DNA from 4 places in the Promicromonospora sp. NPDC050880 genome. Region 4 is predicted to be linked to each of the others. Evidence: riboswitches for the same ligand, from Rfam matches in the RefSeq annotation. Region 4 holds a riboswitch; each other region holds the start of a gene.
The links. A riboswitch is a leader RNA that binds a small molecule or an ion and turns the genes downstream of it on or off. The one in region 4 is predicted to bind S-adenosylmethionine.

Region 1 (4,169 bases), on a different contig from region 4:
CCACCACGGTGTCCGGCTCGGAGGAGCTCGCCGACGAGGAGGCGCTCGCGCCGTTCCTCGAGGTGCTGCCCGACGCGCAGTTCTACCCGACCACCAACCCCGACTGGAACGCCGCGGACTCCGCGTTCAAGGCGCTCTTCGGCCAGCTCGACAGCACCAAGTCCGCCAAGGACGTCCTGGCCGAGATCCAGGCGCAGGTCGACGCGGGCTGATCGGAAGATTGTCGTGAAGGACCTCGTGAAGGCCCTGCCGTGGATCGGGCCCGCGGTCGCACTCATCGCGGCCGTGGTCCTGTTCCCGGTGGGCCTGATGTTCTGGAACTCGACCCGTGACATCAGCCAGAGCGGTGTCGACGGCGGCGGAGTGGGCCTCGGCAACTTCGCGACCGTGGTCGGCTTCCAGTACTTCTGGCCGATCCTCGGGCGCACCGTCGTGTGGGTGGTGGTGGTCGTCGCGTTCACCCTGCTCGGGTCGCTGGCGATCGCGGCCCTGCTGAACAAGGCGTTCCCGGGCCGCCGGCTGGTGCGCATGGCCGTCATCGTGCCGTGGGCCTCCAGCGTGGTCATGACCACGCTGGTGGTGCACTACGGGCTCGAGCCGTACTTCGGCATCATCAACTCGTTCCTCGTGGACGTGGGGCTGATCAGCACGCCGGAGGGCTACGGCTGGACCCGGCACCCGGGCACGGCCTTCGCGTGGGCCATGGCGGTGGCGGTGTTCGTGTCGCTGCCGTTCACGACGTACACGATCCTGGCCGGCCTGCAGACGGTGCCCGGCGAGACCGTCGAGGCCGCGCGGATCGACGGCGCCGGCGGGCTGCGCACCTACTTCAGCGTGGTGCTGCCGCAGCTGCGGGGTGCCATCTCGGTGGCGGTGCTGATCAACATCATCAACGTGTTCAACTCGCTGCCCATCCTGCGCGTCATGACCGGGTCCATCCCCGGGTACGACGCCGACACCGTGATGACCATGATCTTCAAGTACATGCAGAACCAGCGGCAGATCGACCTGGCGAGCGCGCTGTCCGTCATCGCGTTCCTCGTGGTCATCGGCATCGTGGCCGTCTACGTGCGGGTCGTGCGCCCGCTGGAGGAGGTCTGATGGCGGCGCTCACGGAGACGGCCACGACACGGCGTGCGGCCACCCCGCCGCCGTCCGGAGGGCGGCGGGTGCGCAAGTACACGGCCGACCAGGTGCCGCTCGGGTCGTTGCTGCTGCGGATGCTGGCCGGGCTCGTGGTGCTGACGGTGTTCCTGCTGCCGTACCTCATCATGTTCTTCGGCTCGGTGAAGACCAAGGCGGAGATCCGGTCGGTCGACCCGACCTACTTCCCCACGGAGTGGCACTGGGAGAACTACGCCACGATGTGGTCGACGCCCGAGACGCCGCTGCTGCAGAACCTGATCTCCACCCTGGTGATCTCGTTGTGCGCCACGCTGCTGGTGCTCGCGGTGGCACTGCCCGCCTCCTACTACACGGCGCGGTTCCGCTTCCCCGGGCGCCTCGTGTTCCTGTTCCTCGTGATCGTGACCCAGATGGTGCAGCCCGCCGTGCTGACGTCGGGCCTGTTCCGGCAGTTCATCACGTGGGGGATCCTCGACACCTGGGCCGCCATGATCCTGGTGAACGCGGCGTTCAACCTGTCGTTCGCCGTCTGGATCATGCACAGCTTCTTCGCGGGCATCCCGAAGGAGGTGGACGAGGCGGCGCAGCTCGACGGCGCGGGCACCTTCGCCGTGCTGACCAGGATCAACCTGCCGCTCGTCTGGCCGGGGATCGTGACGGCCGTGGTGTTCACGTTCGTCGCGTCCTGGAACGAGTTCGCGGCCTCGCTCGTGCTGCTCACCACGGCGGGCAACCAGCCGCTGTCCGTGGCGCTGACCAAGTTCGTGGGCCAGTACGAGACGTCGTGGCACTACGTGTTCGGCGTCTCCGTCGTGGCGATCGTGCCCGTGGTGATCCTGTTCATGATCATCGAGAAGCGCCTGGTGGGCGGCCTGGTGGCCGGTTCCGTGAAGTAGCGGACGGCCCGGTCCACGGGGGTGGACCGGGCCGTCTCGCCCGTCGGACGAATTCTGTCCCATTGCTGGACGACCGCTTAGCATGGTGGCGAACCCCATCCAGAGCGGTCGAGAGTCCTGGCTCCCTGACACCGCAGCAACCTGCCGACCCGCCGCGGTGCGAGGGAGGCAAGGTGCTCACGCCAGGTTCGATGGAGCAGCCATGGTCGCCGAGGTACCCACGCACCGCCCCACCGTCTCGTTCGAGCTGATGCCGCCGCGCCGGCCGGAGGCGGCCCCCAACTTCTGGGAGACGGCCGAGCGACTGGTGGGCGCGCGGCCGGACTTCGTGTCCGTCACGTACGGTGCGGGCGGGGGCGACCGGGCGACGTCGCGCGAGGTGCTCGCCACGCTGCTGCGGGGTACGCCTGTGCTGCCGGTGGCCCACCTGACCTGCGTGGGCGCGTCCCGGGAGGACGTCTCCGAGGTGATCGAGGAGTTCCTCGAGGCCGGGGTCCGCTCGTTCCTGGCCCTGCGCGGCGACCCGCCGCGCGACGAGCCCGACTGGGTGCCGCCGTCAGACGGCGTGCGGTCCAGCGTCGACCTGGTCCGGCTGCTGCGCCAGGTCGACGAGCGCCGCTGCGCCGCGGACGCCAGCGCCGCGCTGCGCTCGGCCGCCCGCCCGCTGGCGATCGCCGTGGCGACGTTCCCGGACGGCAACCCGGGTGCGGGCACCACGCGCGAGCAGGAGGTGCGGCGGCTCCTGGAGAAGCAGGAAGCGGGGGCGAGCTTCGCGATCACCCAGTTCTTCTACCGCGCCGACTCCTACACCGGGTTCGTCGACGCGGCCCGCGCGGCCGGCGTCACCATCCCGATCCTGGCCGGTCTGCTGCCCACCACGGAGGCGCGCCGGCTGCGCCGCGTCGAGGAGCTCACGGGCGTGGCCGCGCCGTCGGGCCTGCTGCGGGACCTCGACCGGCTCACGGCACCGGACGGCGCCGTCGATGCCGAGGCCCAGCACGAGCACGGCGTGCGCTACTCGGCGGCGCTCGCGCGCGAGGTGCTCGACGCCGGGGCGCCGGGCCTGCACGTGTACACCTTCAACAAGCACCGCCCGGCCCTGGACCTCCTGGACCGCGTCGGGCTGACGGGCCGCGCCGCCGCCTGAGGGTGCCGTGCGGCCCGCCGTTCCGGTCGCCGCGACACGACCGGACAGGGCTTGGCACTCTCGGGGTGAGAGTGCCAGAATTGGGCTGTAGCCAGGCGGCGGTCCAGGCCGTCGCCGATCGCGCGGCCCTGGAAGGGCCAGGGCCGCATCGTCGTAGGAGGTGGTGCGCGATGGCTACCTACTGGGACCCGTTCCAGGAGATGGACCGGCTGTTCAGCTCGTTCGCGAGCAACGCCCGACAGTCCGGCGCCATGCCGATGGACCTCTTCCGCACGGGTGACCACTACGTCCTGTCGATGGACCTGCCCGGCGTGGACCCCGGCACCATCGACGTCTCGGTCGAGGACCGCACCCTCACCGTGCGGGCCGAACGCACCCAGCGGTCCGACACCGACGCGCAGTGGCTGGTGCGCGAGCGGTCCACGGGCACGTTCGCCCGGCAGCTCACGGTCGGCCGCGGCCTCGCGCTCGACAGGATCTCGGCCTCGTACGCCGACGGCGTGCTCTCGCTGACGATCCCGGTGAGCGAGGACGCGAAGCCGCGCAAGATCGAGGTGGCGCACGCGGCGGGCTCGACGCCCATCGGCCAGGGCTCGTCCGAGAGCCACCAGACGATCGAGTCCTGAGAGCCCCGGCCCGGGCGCCGGGACCGCCGGTCCTCCTCCACACCGGCGTGCTCCCGGCACCCGGGTCGGCGCACGGTCTATAGCGTGCGCTGATGTACCGGATGTGATGTATCGGGGAGCTGTGCGGTCGGCCGATACTACGGATGAAATCGGCACGTTCCAGCGCGACCGACCCGTGGAGGCAACCCGTGCACGACCACGTCCCCAGCTCCACCGATCACCATGACCACGACCACGCCGCACTCGACCGGCGTGACCTGCTGCGCGGCGCCGTCGTGCTCGGCATCGGCGCCGCGGGCGCGACCGTGGCCGCAGCCGCCCCGGCTGCCGCGGTGCCCCTGTCCGGCGGGGCGGCGCCCCTGTCCGGCGGGGCGG
Region 2 (4,169 bases), on a different contig from region 4:
CCACCTCCAGGGCCGACGCGCTCTGCCGCGCCACCCGCAGCGACAGCGTCTCGATGCCCTGGCCCACGAGGAACGCGTTCAGCGGCGACGGCGTGGGCCCGAACCGGGGCGCCACGGTCTCGCGGAGGTAGGCCAGGCGGGCCAGCCCGCCGTGCCGCTCGGCCCGGCCGGGTCCGCCCGTGCGCGACGCCGCGACCAGGTGCGGGTACAGCGCGCCCGCGGTGCGTGTGTCGAACGTCCCGGCGTCGACGACGACGCCGCCCAGCACGGAACCGTGCCCCGCCAGGAACTTGCTGGCGGAGTGCACCACGACGTCGGCGCCGTGCTCGATCGGGCGCAGCAGGTAGGGCGTGGCCAGCGTGTTGTCCACGACCAGCGCCAGCCCGTGGGCGTGCGCGACGTCGGCCACGGCGGCGAGGTCGGGCAGGTCGTTGCGCGCGTTCGGGATCGACTCCAGGAACAGCACGCGCGTCTCGGGCCGGATGGCGCGCGCCCAGGCGGCGGGGTCGGCGGCGTCGTCCACGAAGTCGGCCTCGATGCCGAGGCGCGGCAGGTTCTCCAGGAGCAGCCCGCGCGTGCCCTCGTAGATGCTGGACGCGGCGAGCACCCGCTGCCCGGCCGCGACCAGGCCGAGCAGCGCGACCGTGACGGCCGCCTGCCCGCTGGCCAGGAACAGCGCGTCGGCGCCGCCCTCCAGCGCGGCGATCCGCTGCTCGACCGCGGCCGTGGTCGGGTTGCCGGTGCGCGTGTAGGCGAAGCCCTCGCCCGCGCCGAAGTGCCCGACGGCCTGCTCCCACTCCTCGAACTCGAACCCGGCGGTCAGGTACACGGGTGTGGCGCGGGGTACCACGCGGGACGGCACTCCGCGACCGGGCGGTGCCGTCCCGGGCGGTGCCGTGCCGGACGGTGCCGTGCCGGACGGTGCCGTGCCGGACGGTGCCGTGCCGGACGTGCCAGTGGCGTGCCCCGCGTCGTCCCGCCCGGTGCTGCGGGCGTGCACCTGCCGGGTGGCGAAGCCCGTCATGGTGCCGCGCTCGGTTCGGCGGCCTCGGTCGCGGGCAGGCCCGCCTGCTTCCAGGCAGGAAAGCCGCCATCGACGTGCGAGACGTCGGTGTAGCCGCGCGCGGCCAGCGCCTCGGCGACCGGGCCGGAGCCGTCCACCGAGCCGCACACGATCACGACGGGCGTGTCGAGGGTGATGGCCGGGTTGTCCGACGGGCCGAACAGGGCGTCGAGGTTGTTCCGGTCCGCGAGCGTCGCCCCCGGGATCTCGCCCGCCGACGCCCGGCCGGCGGCCGAGCGGACGTCGATCAGCAGGGCGCCGTGGGCAACCTTGGCGCCCGCGGCGTCGGGGGCCTGGAGCTCGGGGGTGGCCTTCTCGATCGGCTCGGACGTGGTCGGCTCGGACGTGGTCGGCTCGGACGTGGTCGGCTCGGACGTGGTCGGCTCGGACGTGGTCGGCTCGGACGTGGTCATGGTGGTCTCCTCAGGTCGTTCGTACGGTGCGGTGGGCAGTTCGTACGGTGCGGTGGGCGGTTCGCCAGGTGCTCAGGCGCTCAGCAGCCGCCCGGTGCGCAGCTCGCGGGCGACCGTCGCCGCGTCGGGCAGCCGGAGCGCACCGCGCAGCGTCGTCCCGGTCCGCTCGGTGCGGAACAGGCCCGCGTGCTGGAGAGCGGGCACCAGGTGGTCGGTGATGGTGTCGAGGTCCGAGCTGAGCGAGGAGGGCCGCAGCAGGAACCCGTCGACGGCGCCGACCGTCGCCCAGTCGGCGATCAGGGTGGCCAGCTCGTCCGGGGTGTCGGCGACCACGAGCCCGTCGCCCATGGGGGCGGTGCCCTCCAGCGCCTCCACGAGCTCGAGCCGCGCGCGGGCTCCGGCCCGCTCCGTGGAGAGCACGACGTACACCTCGGCGAGCACCCGCACGTCCTCGGGGTCGCGTCCGGCGGACAGGGCCGAGTCCCGCACGAGGCGGCGCAGCCGCACCGCGTGCCCGGCGTCGGTCACCGCGATCCGGGCGACGTCGGCGGTGCGGCCGGCCAGCGCCGCGCTCGCCTCGGAGCGCACGCGCACCACGACGGGCGGGGGCGTCCGGGGCGGCGGGGTACCGCCGTCGGCGGGACGGCCGCGGACGGCGAACCGGATGCCGTCGTGGTCCACGCGGAACCGGCCCTCGGCGTCGAGCTCGACCGCTCCCGCCCCGCTGCCGGGACGGCCGGTCCACACCTGGGTCACGGCCTGGATGCCGAGCTCGACCCGCGTGGCCCAGGCCTCGTCGGGCTCGGGGAGCGTGACCTGGCGTACGGCCTGCCAGCCGGCCCGGCCGCCGCTGGCGCGGTCGATGCTGCTCAGGGCGACGGCGGCGTGGGCCGCCTCCACGTGCACCGTGTCGACGGCGGCGATCAGGCCGATGCCGTCGGTGACCCGCGCGGCGCGGGCGGCGGCGACGGCCGTGTCGAGGCGGCTGGTGACCTGGCTGCGCCCCGGGTGGAGCAGGAAACCCTCGTCGAGGCTGACGAAGTCGAGCAGGCCGCGGTCGGCGGTCCGCACCAGGTGCAGGAACCGCTCGCCGTCGAACGGGCGCGGCGCGACCGGGCCGCGTGCCCGGTGGGCCCCGGGGCGGGCGCCGGCGGAGGTGAGGTCCACGCCGAGCACGACGGGACGGGGCGAGAGGGCGGTGGACAGGGACGTGGGCTGCGGCGGGTACGGCACGGCGGGGCTCCGTTCGGGCTGCGGCGCGACGGCACCCGGGCAGGCCCCCGCCGTCGTGCCAGGTGCACGACGGTGCCTGGGGTCGCCCGGGAGCGTGGCTGCCGGGAGGCAGGAGTGAGACGTCCGGTCAGGAACGTGAGGGCCTGGTGCGGCCGGGGCTCGGCATTCGGCGCCGAGAGCGGGCGGCGGACCGGTGGCGGCCGGTCAGCACGTCGGGCGCTGTCGCGACAGGGACGTCGCGATCAGGCCGTCACTGTCGGGTTCAGCGACAGGAACAGCGGCAACACATGTCCTCGTGCGGGGCGGCACCAGCCCGCGTGCAGACGTTCCGGGACGGCAGGGACACGTGGACGGCGGGGGCAGCGCTCCGGGTCATCGTCGTTCTCCTCACCTGCTCGCCCATCGGCGAGCGACGCGTGTTGTCACCGCCGGCGGCGGTGGACCTGGTCCTCACCCGGGGCACCCACCCGCGCGGGGGGTTGCCGTCCGACCAGCCGGGGCTTCGCGTCGGAACTCATGACCTGTCGAGGTTTTCTATACCTTTCCGGTCGGATAAGTACGGTAGGTCTCGATGCCTAGAAGATACGAATGGAACCCATAGAAGTCAACGATCCTTTCCCGGATCTCACATGCCGGGACCTCCCCGATGCGCCCACGCCACGCAGAGTGCGCTTCTACCCAGTCATCAGGCCCGGAATCCGATGGGTTTCCGGGCCTGATGACTGGGTAGAAGCGCACTTTCGCGCCCGCCCCCGCGGCCTCCGCCACCCCCGGAGCGTCAGCTCGTCAGCAGCTCGATCTGGGTGACCAGGCCACCGTCGACCGGTTCCAGCCGGAGTCCCGTCAGCGGCACGGGCTCGTCGAGCACGAACGGGCGCAGCTGGCCCGGCCAGCGCCACCGCTCCCCCGAGCGCTCGTCGAGCACCCGCCCGTCCTCGGCCACCAGACGCCAGCCCGACGGCGGCGCCCCCGCGTCACCCGGCCCGGACGTCACCGTGTACCCCCGGAGCGAAGCACCCTGGGGCAGCTCCCCGGACGGCTGCCACACGAGCGCCCCCGCCACGTCGACGGCCGTCGTGAGGTCCCCGTCGGTCAGCCCCGGGAGCGGGCGGCCGGCGGACGACCACCCACCCTCGGCGCGCTCCCAGGGCCGGTCGGCGGCCGTCGGCGCCACCTGCGCACCCCAGCGGGCCGCCGTCCCGGACATGCTGAACCGCAGCGTCGCTCCCCCGGTCAGGTCGGCGTGCTCCACCGACGGCGAGGTGACCGCCCGGGTCGTACCGGCGCCGTCGGACAGGTGCAGGCCGGCCACGTACCAGCGGCCGGCCGCGCCCGGTGCCTCGACCACGAGGTCGCCGTCGGGCCGGTGCACCACCGCCCGCTCGAAGAGCGGCGAGCCTACGGCCCAGCGCGACGAGCCGATCTCCAGCGGGTACAACCCCAGGGCGGACAGGACGTAC
Region 3 (4,169 bases), on a different contig from region 4:
CGTGTTCGCGGCCGTGACCAGGTTCGCGAGGGACTGCTTCGTCTCCGGCCAGGCGCGGGTCTTGAGGCCGCAGTCCGGGTTGACCCACACCAGGCGCGGGTCGATCGACTTGGCGGCGAGCTCCACCAGGTCGGTCACCTCCTGCACCGACGGCACGCGCGGGCTGTGGATGTCGTACACGCCCGGGCCGATGCCGCGCGCGTAGCCGGCGTCCGCCAGCTCCGGCACGATCTCCATGCGGGACCGGGCGGCCTCCACGGACGTGACGTCGGCGTCGAGGCCGTCGATCGCCCCGATCACCTGCCCGAACTCCGAGTAGCACAGGTGCGTGTGCACCTGCGTGGCGGGCGCGGCCCCGGCGGTCGCCAGCCGGAACGAGCGCACCGACCAGTCGAGATACGCAGGATGTGCGGCCGTGCGCAGCGGCAGCAGCTCGCGCAGCGCGGGCTCGTCCACCTGCACGACGCCGATGCCCGCCGCCTCCAGGTCGGTCACCTCGTCGCGCAGGGCGAGGGCGACCTGGTCGGCGGTGTCGCCCAGCGGCAGGTCGTCGCGCACGAAGGACCAGGCGAGGATCGTGACCGGTCCCGTGAGCATGCCCTTGACCGGCTTGTCGGTGAGCGAGGCCGCGTACGCCGTCCACTCGACCGTCAGCGGCGCGGGCCGGGACACGTCGCCCCACAGGATCGGCGGCCGCACGCAGCGCGAACCGTAGGACTGCACCCAGCCGTGCACCGTGGTCGCGAAGCCGTCGAGCTGCTCGGCGAAGTACTGCACCATGTCGTTGCGCTCGGGCTCACCGTGCACCAGCACGTCCAGTCCCAGCTCCTCCTGGAGCGCGACCGTGCTCGCGATCTCGGCGCGCATCGCGGCCGTGTAGTCGGCGTCGGACAGCTCGCCGCGCACCCACGCGGCGCGCGTGGTGCGGATCTCGGCCGTCTGCGGGAACGAGCCGATGGTGGTGGTCGGCAGCGGCGGCAGGCCGAGGGCGGCCTGCTGGGCCTCTGCGCGCTCCGCGTACGGTGCGCGCTCGACGTCGGCCGCGCTCAGCGCGGCGGCCCGCGCCCGCACCGCGGGGACGACGACGCCGGGCGCCGCCGCGCGGGTGCGCACCGCGGCGGTGGAGGCGGCGAACTGGTCGGCCACGGCCGCGCGTCCGTCGGTCAGTGCCGTCGCCAGGGTCGCGACCTCGGCGACCTTCTGGTCGGCGAACGCGAGCCACGACGCCAGCCCGGCGTCCAGGCGGGGCTCGTCCGCGACGTCGTGCGGCACGTGCAGCAGCGACGTGGAGGTGCCCACGGCCAGGGCACCCGCGCCCGGACCCGTACCCGGCGCCCTCAGGCCCTCCAGGACGGCCAGGCGGGCGCCGAGGTCGGCACGCCAGATGTTGTGCCCGTCGATCACGCCCGCGACCAGGGTCTTCGTCTCCAGCCCGGGCACCGGGCCCGTGGGCACCGCGCCGCGGACCAGGTCGATCGCGACGGCCTCGACGTCGGTGCCGGCCAGCAGCGCCAGACCGTCGCCCGCCTCGGAACGCAGGTCGCCGTACGGCGCCGTGACCAGGATCGCGGGCCGCTCGGTGGCGCCGTCCGCCGCCGGCGCGGGGGAGAGGTCCGTGGCCAGGCGGGTGTAGGCGCGGCGCACGGCGTCGGCCACCTCGTCGAAGGGCACGCCCAGCAGGTCGGTGACCAGGGCCGGCTCGTCGAGCTGCACCCAGGGCGCCCCCGCCGCGGCCAGCGCGCGCAGCACACCGGCGTAGGCGGCCACGACGTCGTCCAGCCGGTCCAGCGGGCGGAAGCCCTCGGGGGCGCCGTCAGCCGGCTTGCTGAGCAGGAGGAACGTCACCGGCCCTACGAGCACGGGCCGGGTGACGACCGCGGGACCGCCGTCTGCCGGGTGCGCCGCCTCGGTGAACTCGCGCACCACGCGGTCGTCGACGAACCCGATCGGGGTGTCCGGGCCGATCTCGGGCACCAGGTAGTGGTAGTTCGTGTCGAACCACTTGGTCATCTCGAGCGGCGCCGCGTCACCCGCGCCGCGGGCCACCGTGAAGTAGGCGTCCAGCGGGAGGCGGCCCTCGGGCGTGGTGAGCCCCGCGAACCGCTCGGGTACCGCGCCCAGCAGGGCGACGGCGTCGAGCACCTGGTCGTAGGACGAGAACGAGCCGGGGACGGCGGCGCCGTCGGCGCCCAGGCCCAGGTCGGCGAGGTGCCGCACGGTGGCCAGCCGCAGGTCGTGCGTGGTGGCCTCCAGGTCGTCCGCGGTGGTGCGGCCGGCCCAGAAGGACTCGACCGCGCGCTTGAGCTCGCGGCGTCGGCCGATGCGCGGGTAGCCCAGGACGGTGGCGTTCGGGAAGTGCGGGTTCTTGACTGCCATGCGTATCAGCTCCATCGGACCTGGCGTTAGCACCTTGCCCCGAGATGGGCGCCTCGGAGGTAGGTTGCTGCGGTGTCGTGGAGCCAGGACTCTCGACCGCTCTGGATGATTGACCTGGATCGTAAGCATGACCGGGATGTGGTCGGAAAACCGTCCACGCTTCAAGACGGCGGCGTTCGCGCTGGTCATCGCGTCGCGGCCGTCTAGCGCACGGCGGCGATCCCGGCAAGCCGGCCGCCATCAGGAACCTGATGGCGACGATGTGCCGGACGGGCAGCCCGCGGCGGACGCTGACGTTCTCGTCCGTACGCCGGCACCACCACCGGCGCACCCGCACAGAAGGTCACCCACCCATGCCGAAGATCCTGATGGTCCTGTCCGCCGCGAGCACCCTGCGTCTGGCCGACGGCACCACCCACCCCACGGGCTACTGGGCCGAGGAGGTCGCGGCGTCGCACCGCGTGCTGACGGCCGCCGGCGCACACGTCGACATCGCCACGCCCGGTGGCGTCCGGCCCACCGTCGACGCGATCAGCCTCGACGAGCGCGGCGGCGTCGGCCCGTCCGACGCCGCCCGGCACCGCGCCTACCTCGACGCCGTCGCCGACCGGCTCGCGCACCCGCTCGTGCTCGCGGACGTGCACGCCGCCGACTACGACGCGATCTACGTCCCCGGCGGCCACGCCCCCATGGCCGACCTGGCCTACGACGCCGGCCTCGGGCACCTGCTGCGCACCGCGGACCAGCGCGGCGCGGTCGTCGCCGCGCTGTGCCACGGCGTCGCCGCGCTGCTCAGCGCGCAGACCCCGGACGGCACCTTCGCGTGGGCCGGGCGGGAGCTCACCGCGTTCACCGACGAGGAGGAGCGGCAGGGCGGCCTCGGCGACGGTGCGCCCTACCTCGTGCAGTCCCGCCTGCGCGAGCGTGGCGCGCTGGTGCGGACCGGGGCGCCCTGGTCGAGCACCGTCGTGCGCGACGGCAACCTTGTGACCGGCCAGAACCCACAGTCCAGCGCCGCCACGGCCGAGGCGGTCCTCGCCGCCCTCGCGGAACGCTGACCCGCGGCTAGCCTGTGGTCGAGACGGGACCGGTCCCGTCCGGCGTACGCCGGACGACGTCAGCGGCGGAGGTGGTGCGGATGCCGGGACTCGACCTGCTGGCCACCTTCCTGGAGGTCTACCGCACCGGCTCGCTGTCGGCGGCGGCCGAGCGGCTGGGCGTGAGCCAGCCCGCCGTCTCCGGCCAGGTCGCCCGGCTGGAGGAACGGCTCGGCGGCCCCCTCTTCGTGCGCTCCGGCCGCGGTGCCCGGCCCACCGAGCGGGCCGTGGCGCTCGCCGCCCGGGTGGGCGTGCACGTGGACGGGCTGCGGTCCGCGCTCGGTACCGGCGACCAGGGGCCGGGCGTCGGCGGTCTCGTCCGGATCGGCGGGGCGGCCGAGCTGATGTCCGAGCGGGTGCTCCCTGCCCTCGCGCCGCTCGTGGCCCGGGGGCTCCAGGTCCGGGCGACGCTCGGCCTGGGCGACGACCTGCTGGCCGCTCTGGCCGAGGGGCGTCTGGACGTGGTCGTCTCATCGGTGCGGCCCCGGGGCGCGGCGGTCCGGGCGACGCCGCTGGTGGACGAGGAGTTCCTGCTCGTCGGGCCGGCGTCGCTCGCCCACACCGTGGACCAGGTGCGGCTCGCCGCGGACCCGGTGCCGGCCCTGGCTCACCTGCCGCTGGTCGTCTATGCGGAGGACCTCCCGATCGTGCGGCGGTACTGGCGCAGCGAGTTCGGTCGCCGGCCACCGAACGCGA
Region 4 (4,169 bases):
GTGGGTTGCTCTGGGTCGACAATGTCTACGCGGAGCAACCCACCCCCGCGGGGCATGTCCTCCCGGGGTCATCCCGCCGAGGCGATTCAGCCCGCCGAGGCGAGCGCCTGCTCCACGTCCTCGACCAGGTCGCGCGGGTCCTCCAGGCCGACCGAGAGGCGCACCGTCGTCTCCGTGATGCCGACGGCGGCCCGGCCGGGTGCGCCCAGCTTGCGGTGGGTGGTGGTCGCGGGGTGGGTGATCAGGGACTTCGCGTCGCCCAGGTTGTTCGAGATGTCGATCACCCGGAGCGCGTCGAGGAACGCGAACGTGTGCTTCTTCGCGCTCTCGGCGTCGGCGCCCTCGGGGACGGCCAGGTCGAACGTGACCACGGTGCCGCCCCCGCTCATCTGGGCGCGCGCGAGCTCGGCCTGCGGGTGCGAGTCGAGGAACGGGTACCGGACCGCGCCCACCCCGGGCAGCTCCTCCAGGGCGTTCGCGACGGTGAGCGCGCCTGCGCCCTGCGCCGCGACGCGTACCGGCAGCGTCTCCAGGCCCTTGAGCAGGGTCCACGCGTTGAACGGCGACAGCGACGGCCCCGTGTTGCGGATGAAGGTCTGCACGGGGCCGGTCACGTACTCGGTCGAGCCGAGGATCGCGCCGCCGAGCACGCGGCCCTGGCCGTCGATGTGCTTGGTGGCCGAGTACACGACGACGTCGGCGCCCAGCTCCAGCGGCTTCTGCAGCAGCGGGGTGGCGAAGACGTTGTCGAGCACCACGGTCGCCCCGGCCGCGTGGGCCAGGTCCACGACGGCGCGCACGTCCACGATGTCCTGCATCGGGTTGGAGGGCGTCTCGAAGAACACCACGTCCGCCGGTGTGGAGAGGGCCTCCTCCCACTGGGACAGCACGTGCCCGTCGACGTAGTCGGTGTGCACCCCCCACTTCTTGAGGATCTCCTCGAAGATCACCACGGTGGACCCGAACAGTGCCCGGGCGGCCACGATCCGCGAGCCGGACCCCACGAGCGCGGCCAGCGACGTGAACACCGCGGACATGCCCGTCGCGGTCGCGTAGCAGGCCTCGGCACCCTCCAGCAGGCGCAGGCGCTCCTCGAACGTGTGCACCGTCGGGTTCCCGTAGCGGGAGTAGACGAACCGGTCCAGGTCGCCCTTGAACGCGGCCTCGGCGTCGGCCGCCGAGTCGTACACGTAGCCCTGCGTGAGGAACAGCGCCTCGCTGGTCTCCTGGAACTCGCTGCGCTGGTGCCCGCCGCGCACGGCGAGCGTCTGCGGCCGGACGGTGGGCGGCAGCGGCTTGCGGCCGGACCCGCCCGGGCTCGCGTCGTGCGGGAAAGCGCCCGTGACGGTCACGCGTCGCCCTCCGACGCCGGGCCCTGCGACCAGGGCAGCCCGGCGACCTTCCAGCCGCGCTGGTCGCGGACGCCGTCGGCCCCGGGCGCGCCCTCGAACCCGTCCAGCACGTTGTACGACGGCGTGATGCCCGAGGCCGTCGCGAGCCGCGCCGCGCCGATCGAGCGCTGACCGGACCGGCAGAGGAAGACCACGGGGCCGTGCGTCACGCCGGCGGCCTTGAGCTCCTCCAGGAACGCGGGGTTGGGCCGTCCGCCGGCCCGCACCCACTCGCTGAACACGGGCCGCCTGCCGAGCGACGACGTGTCCGGCACGCCGATGGTGCGCCACTCGCCGTCGGTGCGGACGTCCACCAGCGTGGCGTCCGGGTCGTCCGCGAGCAGGTCCCAGGCCTGCTGAGGCGTGAGGTCGCCGGCGTAGCCGTCGGCGGGCCGGGCTCCGGGGTGTGTGGGATCGCTCATGGTGCTCCTCCATCGGTCGTGGCGGTAGCACCCTCGTCCGTCCGCGCCAGGAGGCGGGAACGCTGGGTTGCTGCGGCGTCGTCGTGCCACGTCACTCGGCCGCTCGGGATGGTCGTGGCCAACCCTACGACATCTGTCCGGTGGGTGGAACGGCGTCTCGCGCGCTGGGCGTTCGCTCAGCTGCTGGGACCAGCATCTGAGACATCCGTTGACAGTCGCTTGACCCGCGACACAGGATGACGCCAGGTCATGAGCGCCAGCGCCAAGCCCCGGCTCGCTGGCCGGCAACCCTCCTCCGCGGTGGGGTGCCCCGGGTGACGACCTGGCCGCGCGCAGCCCCGCGTGCGGCAAGCGCGGGGGCACGTCCCCCAGGACCTTGCTGGAGGATGCCATGTCCGCACCCACCCTCACCCGCCGTCCCGCCGCCTCGGTGGCGGACGTCGCGCCGCTCCGGCCCGTCGTCGGTGGCGCCACGCTCGTGCCGCTCGTGGACGGCACCCAGGTCGCCTATGCGAACCTCGACGTCGCCGCGTCCGCCCCGGCGCTGCAGGCCGTCGCCGACCGCGTCACCCAGGTGCTCCCCCTGTACGCCAGCGTGCACCGCGGCGCCGGCTACCTGTCGCAGGTGAGCACGGCGCTGTACGAGACCGCCCGTCGCACGATCGGCGCGTTCGTCGGCGCCCGTGACGACGACCTGACGATCATCACCCGCAACACGACCGACTCCCTCAACCTCCTCGCCGGCTGCGTCCCCGCCCAGCCCGACGGCGAGCCCGGCCGCGTGCTGGTGCTCGACGTCGAGCACCACGCCAACCTGCTGCCCTGGCAGCGGTCCACGGGTGCGACCGTGCTGACCGGCGGCGCGACCGTCGCCGAGACGCTGGCGCAGATCCGCGAGGAGCTCGCCGACGCCGCCGCGGACCGGCCGTTCGCCCTCCTCGCCCTCACCGGCGCCTCCAACGTGACGGGGGAGTCCCTCCCGGTCGACCAGATCGTGGCCGTCGCGCACGAGTACGGCGCGCGCGTGGTGCTCGACGGCGCCCAGCTCGTGCCGCACCGCCGCATCTCCCTGGAGTCGACCGGTGTCGACTACCTCGCGTTCTCCGGCCACAAGACGTACGCGCCGTTCGGTGCGGGCGCCCTGGTGGGCCGTCGCGACTGGCTCGACGCCGGTACGCCGTACCTCGCGGGCGGCGGTGCCGTCCGGCGTGTCCGGGTCGGTGGCACGGACTGGCACGAGGGTCCCGCCCGCCACGAGGCCGGCTCGCCCAACGTGATCGGCGCGGTGGCCCTGGCCGCGGCGTGCGAGGAGCTCGCGGCGCTCGACCCTGCCGAGGTGGTCGCGCACGAGACGGCGTTGCGGGAACGGCTGGTGGACGGTCTCGAGGCGATCGACCGCGTCGAGGTGGTGCGGGTGTGGGCGGACGCCGTGGACCCGGTGGGCGTGGTGACCTTCACCGTGTCCGGGTACGACCCGGGCCTCGTCGCCGCCTACCTCTCCGCGGAGCACGGCATCGGCGTGCGGGACGGCAGGTTCTGCGCGCACCCTCTGCTCGGCCGCCTCGGGTTCGACGCCGGGGCCGTGCGTGCCTCGGTCGGCGTCGGCACCGCGGGCGAGGAGGTGGAACGCCTGGTCGCCGCCGTGGCCCGGCTCGTCGCCGAGGGCCCGCAGGCCGGGTACGACGTCGTCGACGGCCTCTGGGTGGTCACCGACGACCCGCGCCCGGTCCCGGAGGGATCCGGTCTCGCGGGCCTGCTGGCGACGGCCGCCCTGGGCTTCGACGAGGCCTTCGGCTGCCTTCCCGAGGAGGACTAGTCCCCGACCGCTACAGCGCCAGGGCCACGCAGATGCCGCCCAGCGTCAGGTCGAGACCGATGCACCAGAGTGCGAGGGACCGGTTGACCACCACGTCGCGGCGGTAGTGCAGCACGTCCCAGACCGCGTGCGCGGCCAGGGCGAGACCCGCGAGGGCCAGCCCTGTGCGCGGCTCCAGGAACAGGGCCGCCGTCGCGGCCCCGAAGAAGCCGACCATCGCGGCGGCCTGCACCCAGGTGGTCCGGCGTCCGCGGGCGATCCCGATGCCGGTGAGGACCGCGCCCACCAGCGTGAACGCGATCCAGCGGGGCGTGTCGAGCAGCTCGGACGCGACCGGGATCGCGGACGCCAGGAGCGCGACCAGCCAGGCGGTCCAGCGCACGCCCGTCACGGCGGCGGCCAGATAGCACAGCGCCGCGACGCCGACGGCGGTGGCCGGGTCCTCGGCGACGGCGTCCTGCCAGCCGCCGCCCGCGATCGCCGTGCCGCCGATGAGCAGGCCCACGCCCGTGACCGCCCCGAGCACCAGCCAGGCGGTGT

Region 1: linked by a shared signal. The riboswitch ahead of ACIBBF_RS08105 (methylenetetrahydrofolate reductase) and the one ahead of ACIBBF_RS19370 (aminotransferase class V-fold PLP-dependent enzyme) in region 4 are both predicted to bind S-adenosylmethionine.
Region 2: linked by a shared signal. The riboswitch ahead of ACIBBF_RS09190 (LLM class flavin-dependent oxidoreductase) and the one ahead of ACIBBF_RS19370 (aminotransferase class V-fold PLP-dependent enzyme) in region 4 are both predicted to bind S-adenosylmethionine.
Region 3: linked by a shared signal. The riboswitch ahead of metE (5-methyltetrahydropteroyltriglutamate--homocysteine S-methyltransferase) and the one ahead of ACIBBF_RS19370 (aminotransferase class V-fold PLP-dependent enzyme) in region 4 are both predicted to bind S-adenosylmethionine.

Annotation. Positions count from the first base shown of each region.
Region 1 is NZ_JBITFV010000003.1:307,852-312,020, forward strand. Features, by position in the region: gene ACIBBF_RS08090 (extracellular solute-binding protein) at 1-212, shown strand, start outside; gene ACIBBF_RS08095 (carbohydrate ABC transporter permease) at 226-1,101, shown strand; gene ACIBBF_RS08100 (carbohydrate ABC transporter permease) at 1,101-2,021, shown strand; SAM riboswitch class I at 2,114-2,219, shown strand; gene ACIBBF_RS08105 (methylenetetrahydrofolate reductase) at 2,224-3,168, shown strand; gene ACIBBF_RS08110 (Hsp20/alpha crystallin family protein) at 3,339-3,794, shown strand; gene ACIBBF_RS08115 (N-acetylmuramoyl-L-alanine amidase) at 3,983-4,169, shown strand, end outside.
Region 2 is NZ_JBITFV010000004.1:13,861-18,029, forward strand. Features, by position in the region: gene ACIBBF_RS09180 (O-acetylhomoserine aminocarboxypropyltransferase/cysteine synthase family protein) at 1-1,024, opposite strand, end outside; gene ACIBBF_RS09185 (rhodanese-like domain-containing protein) at 1,021-1,476, opposite strand; gene ACIBBF_RS09190 (LLM class flavin-dependent oxidoreductase) at 1,549-2,709, opposite strand; SAM riboswitch class IV at 3,121-3,231, opposite strand; gene ACIBBF_RS09195 (GH92 family glycosyl hydrolase) at 3,488-4,169, opposite strand, start outside.
Region 3 is NZ_JBITFV010000019.1:66,065-70,233, reverse strand. Features, by position in the region: gene metE (5-methyltetrahydropteroyltriglutamate--homocysteine S-methyltransferase) at 1-2,376, opposite strand, end outside; SAM riboswitch class I at 2,385-2,488, opposite strand; gene ACIBBF_RS22530 (type 1 glutamine amidotransferase domain-containing protein) at 2,730-3,434, shown strand; gene ACIBBF_RS22525 (LysR family transcriptional regulator) at 3,515-4,169, shown strand, end outside.
Region 4 is NZ_JBITFV010000013.1:98,346-102,514, forward strand. Features, by position in the region: gene ACIBBF_RS19360 (O-succinylhomoserine sulfhydrylase) at 87-1,352, opposite strand; gene ACIBBF_RS19365 (rhodanese-like domain-containing protein) at 1,349-1,813, opposite strand; SAM riboswitch class IV at 2,059-2,173, shown strand; gene ACIBBF_RS19370 (aminotransferase class V-fold PLP-dependent enzyme) at 2,205-3,629, shown strand; gene ACIBBF_RS19375 (hypothetical protein) at 3,640-4,169, opposite strand, start outside.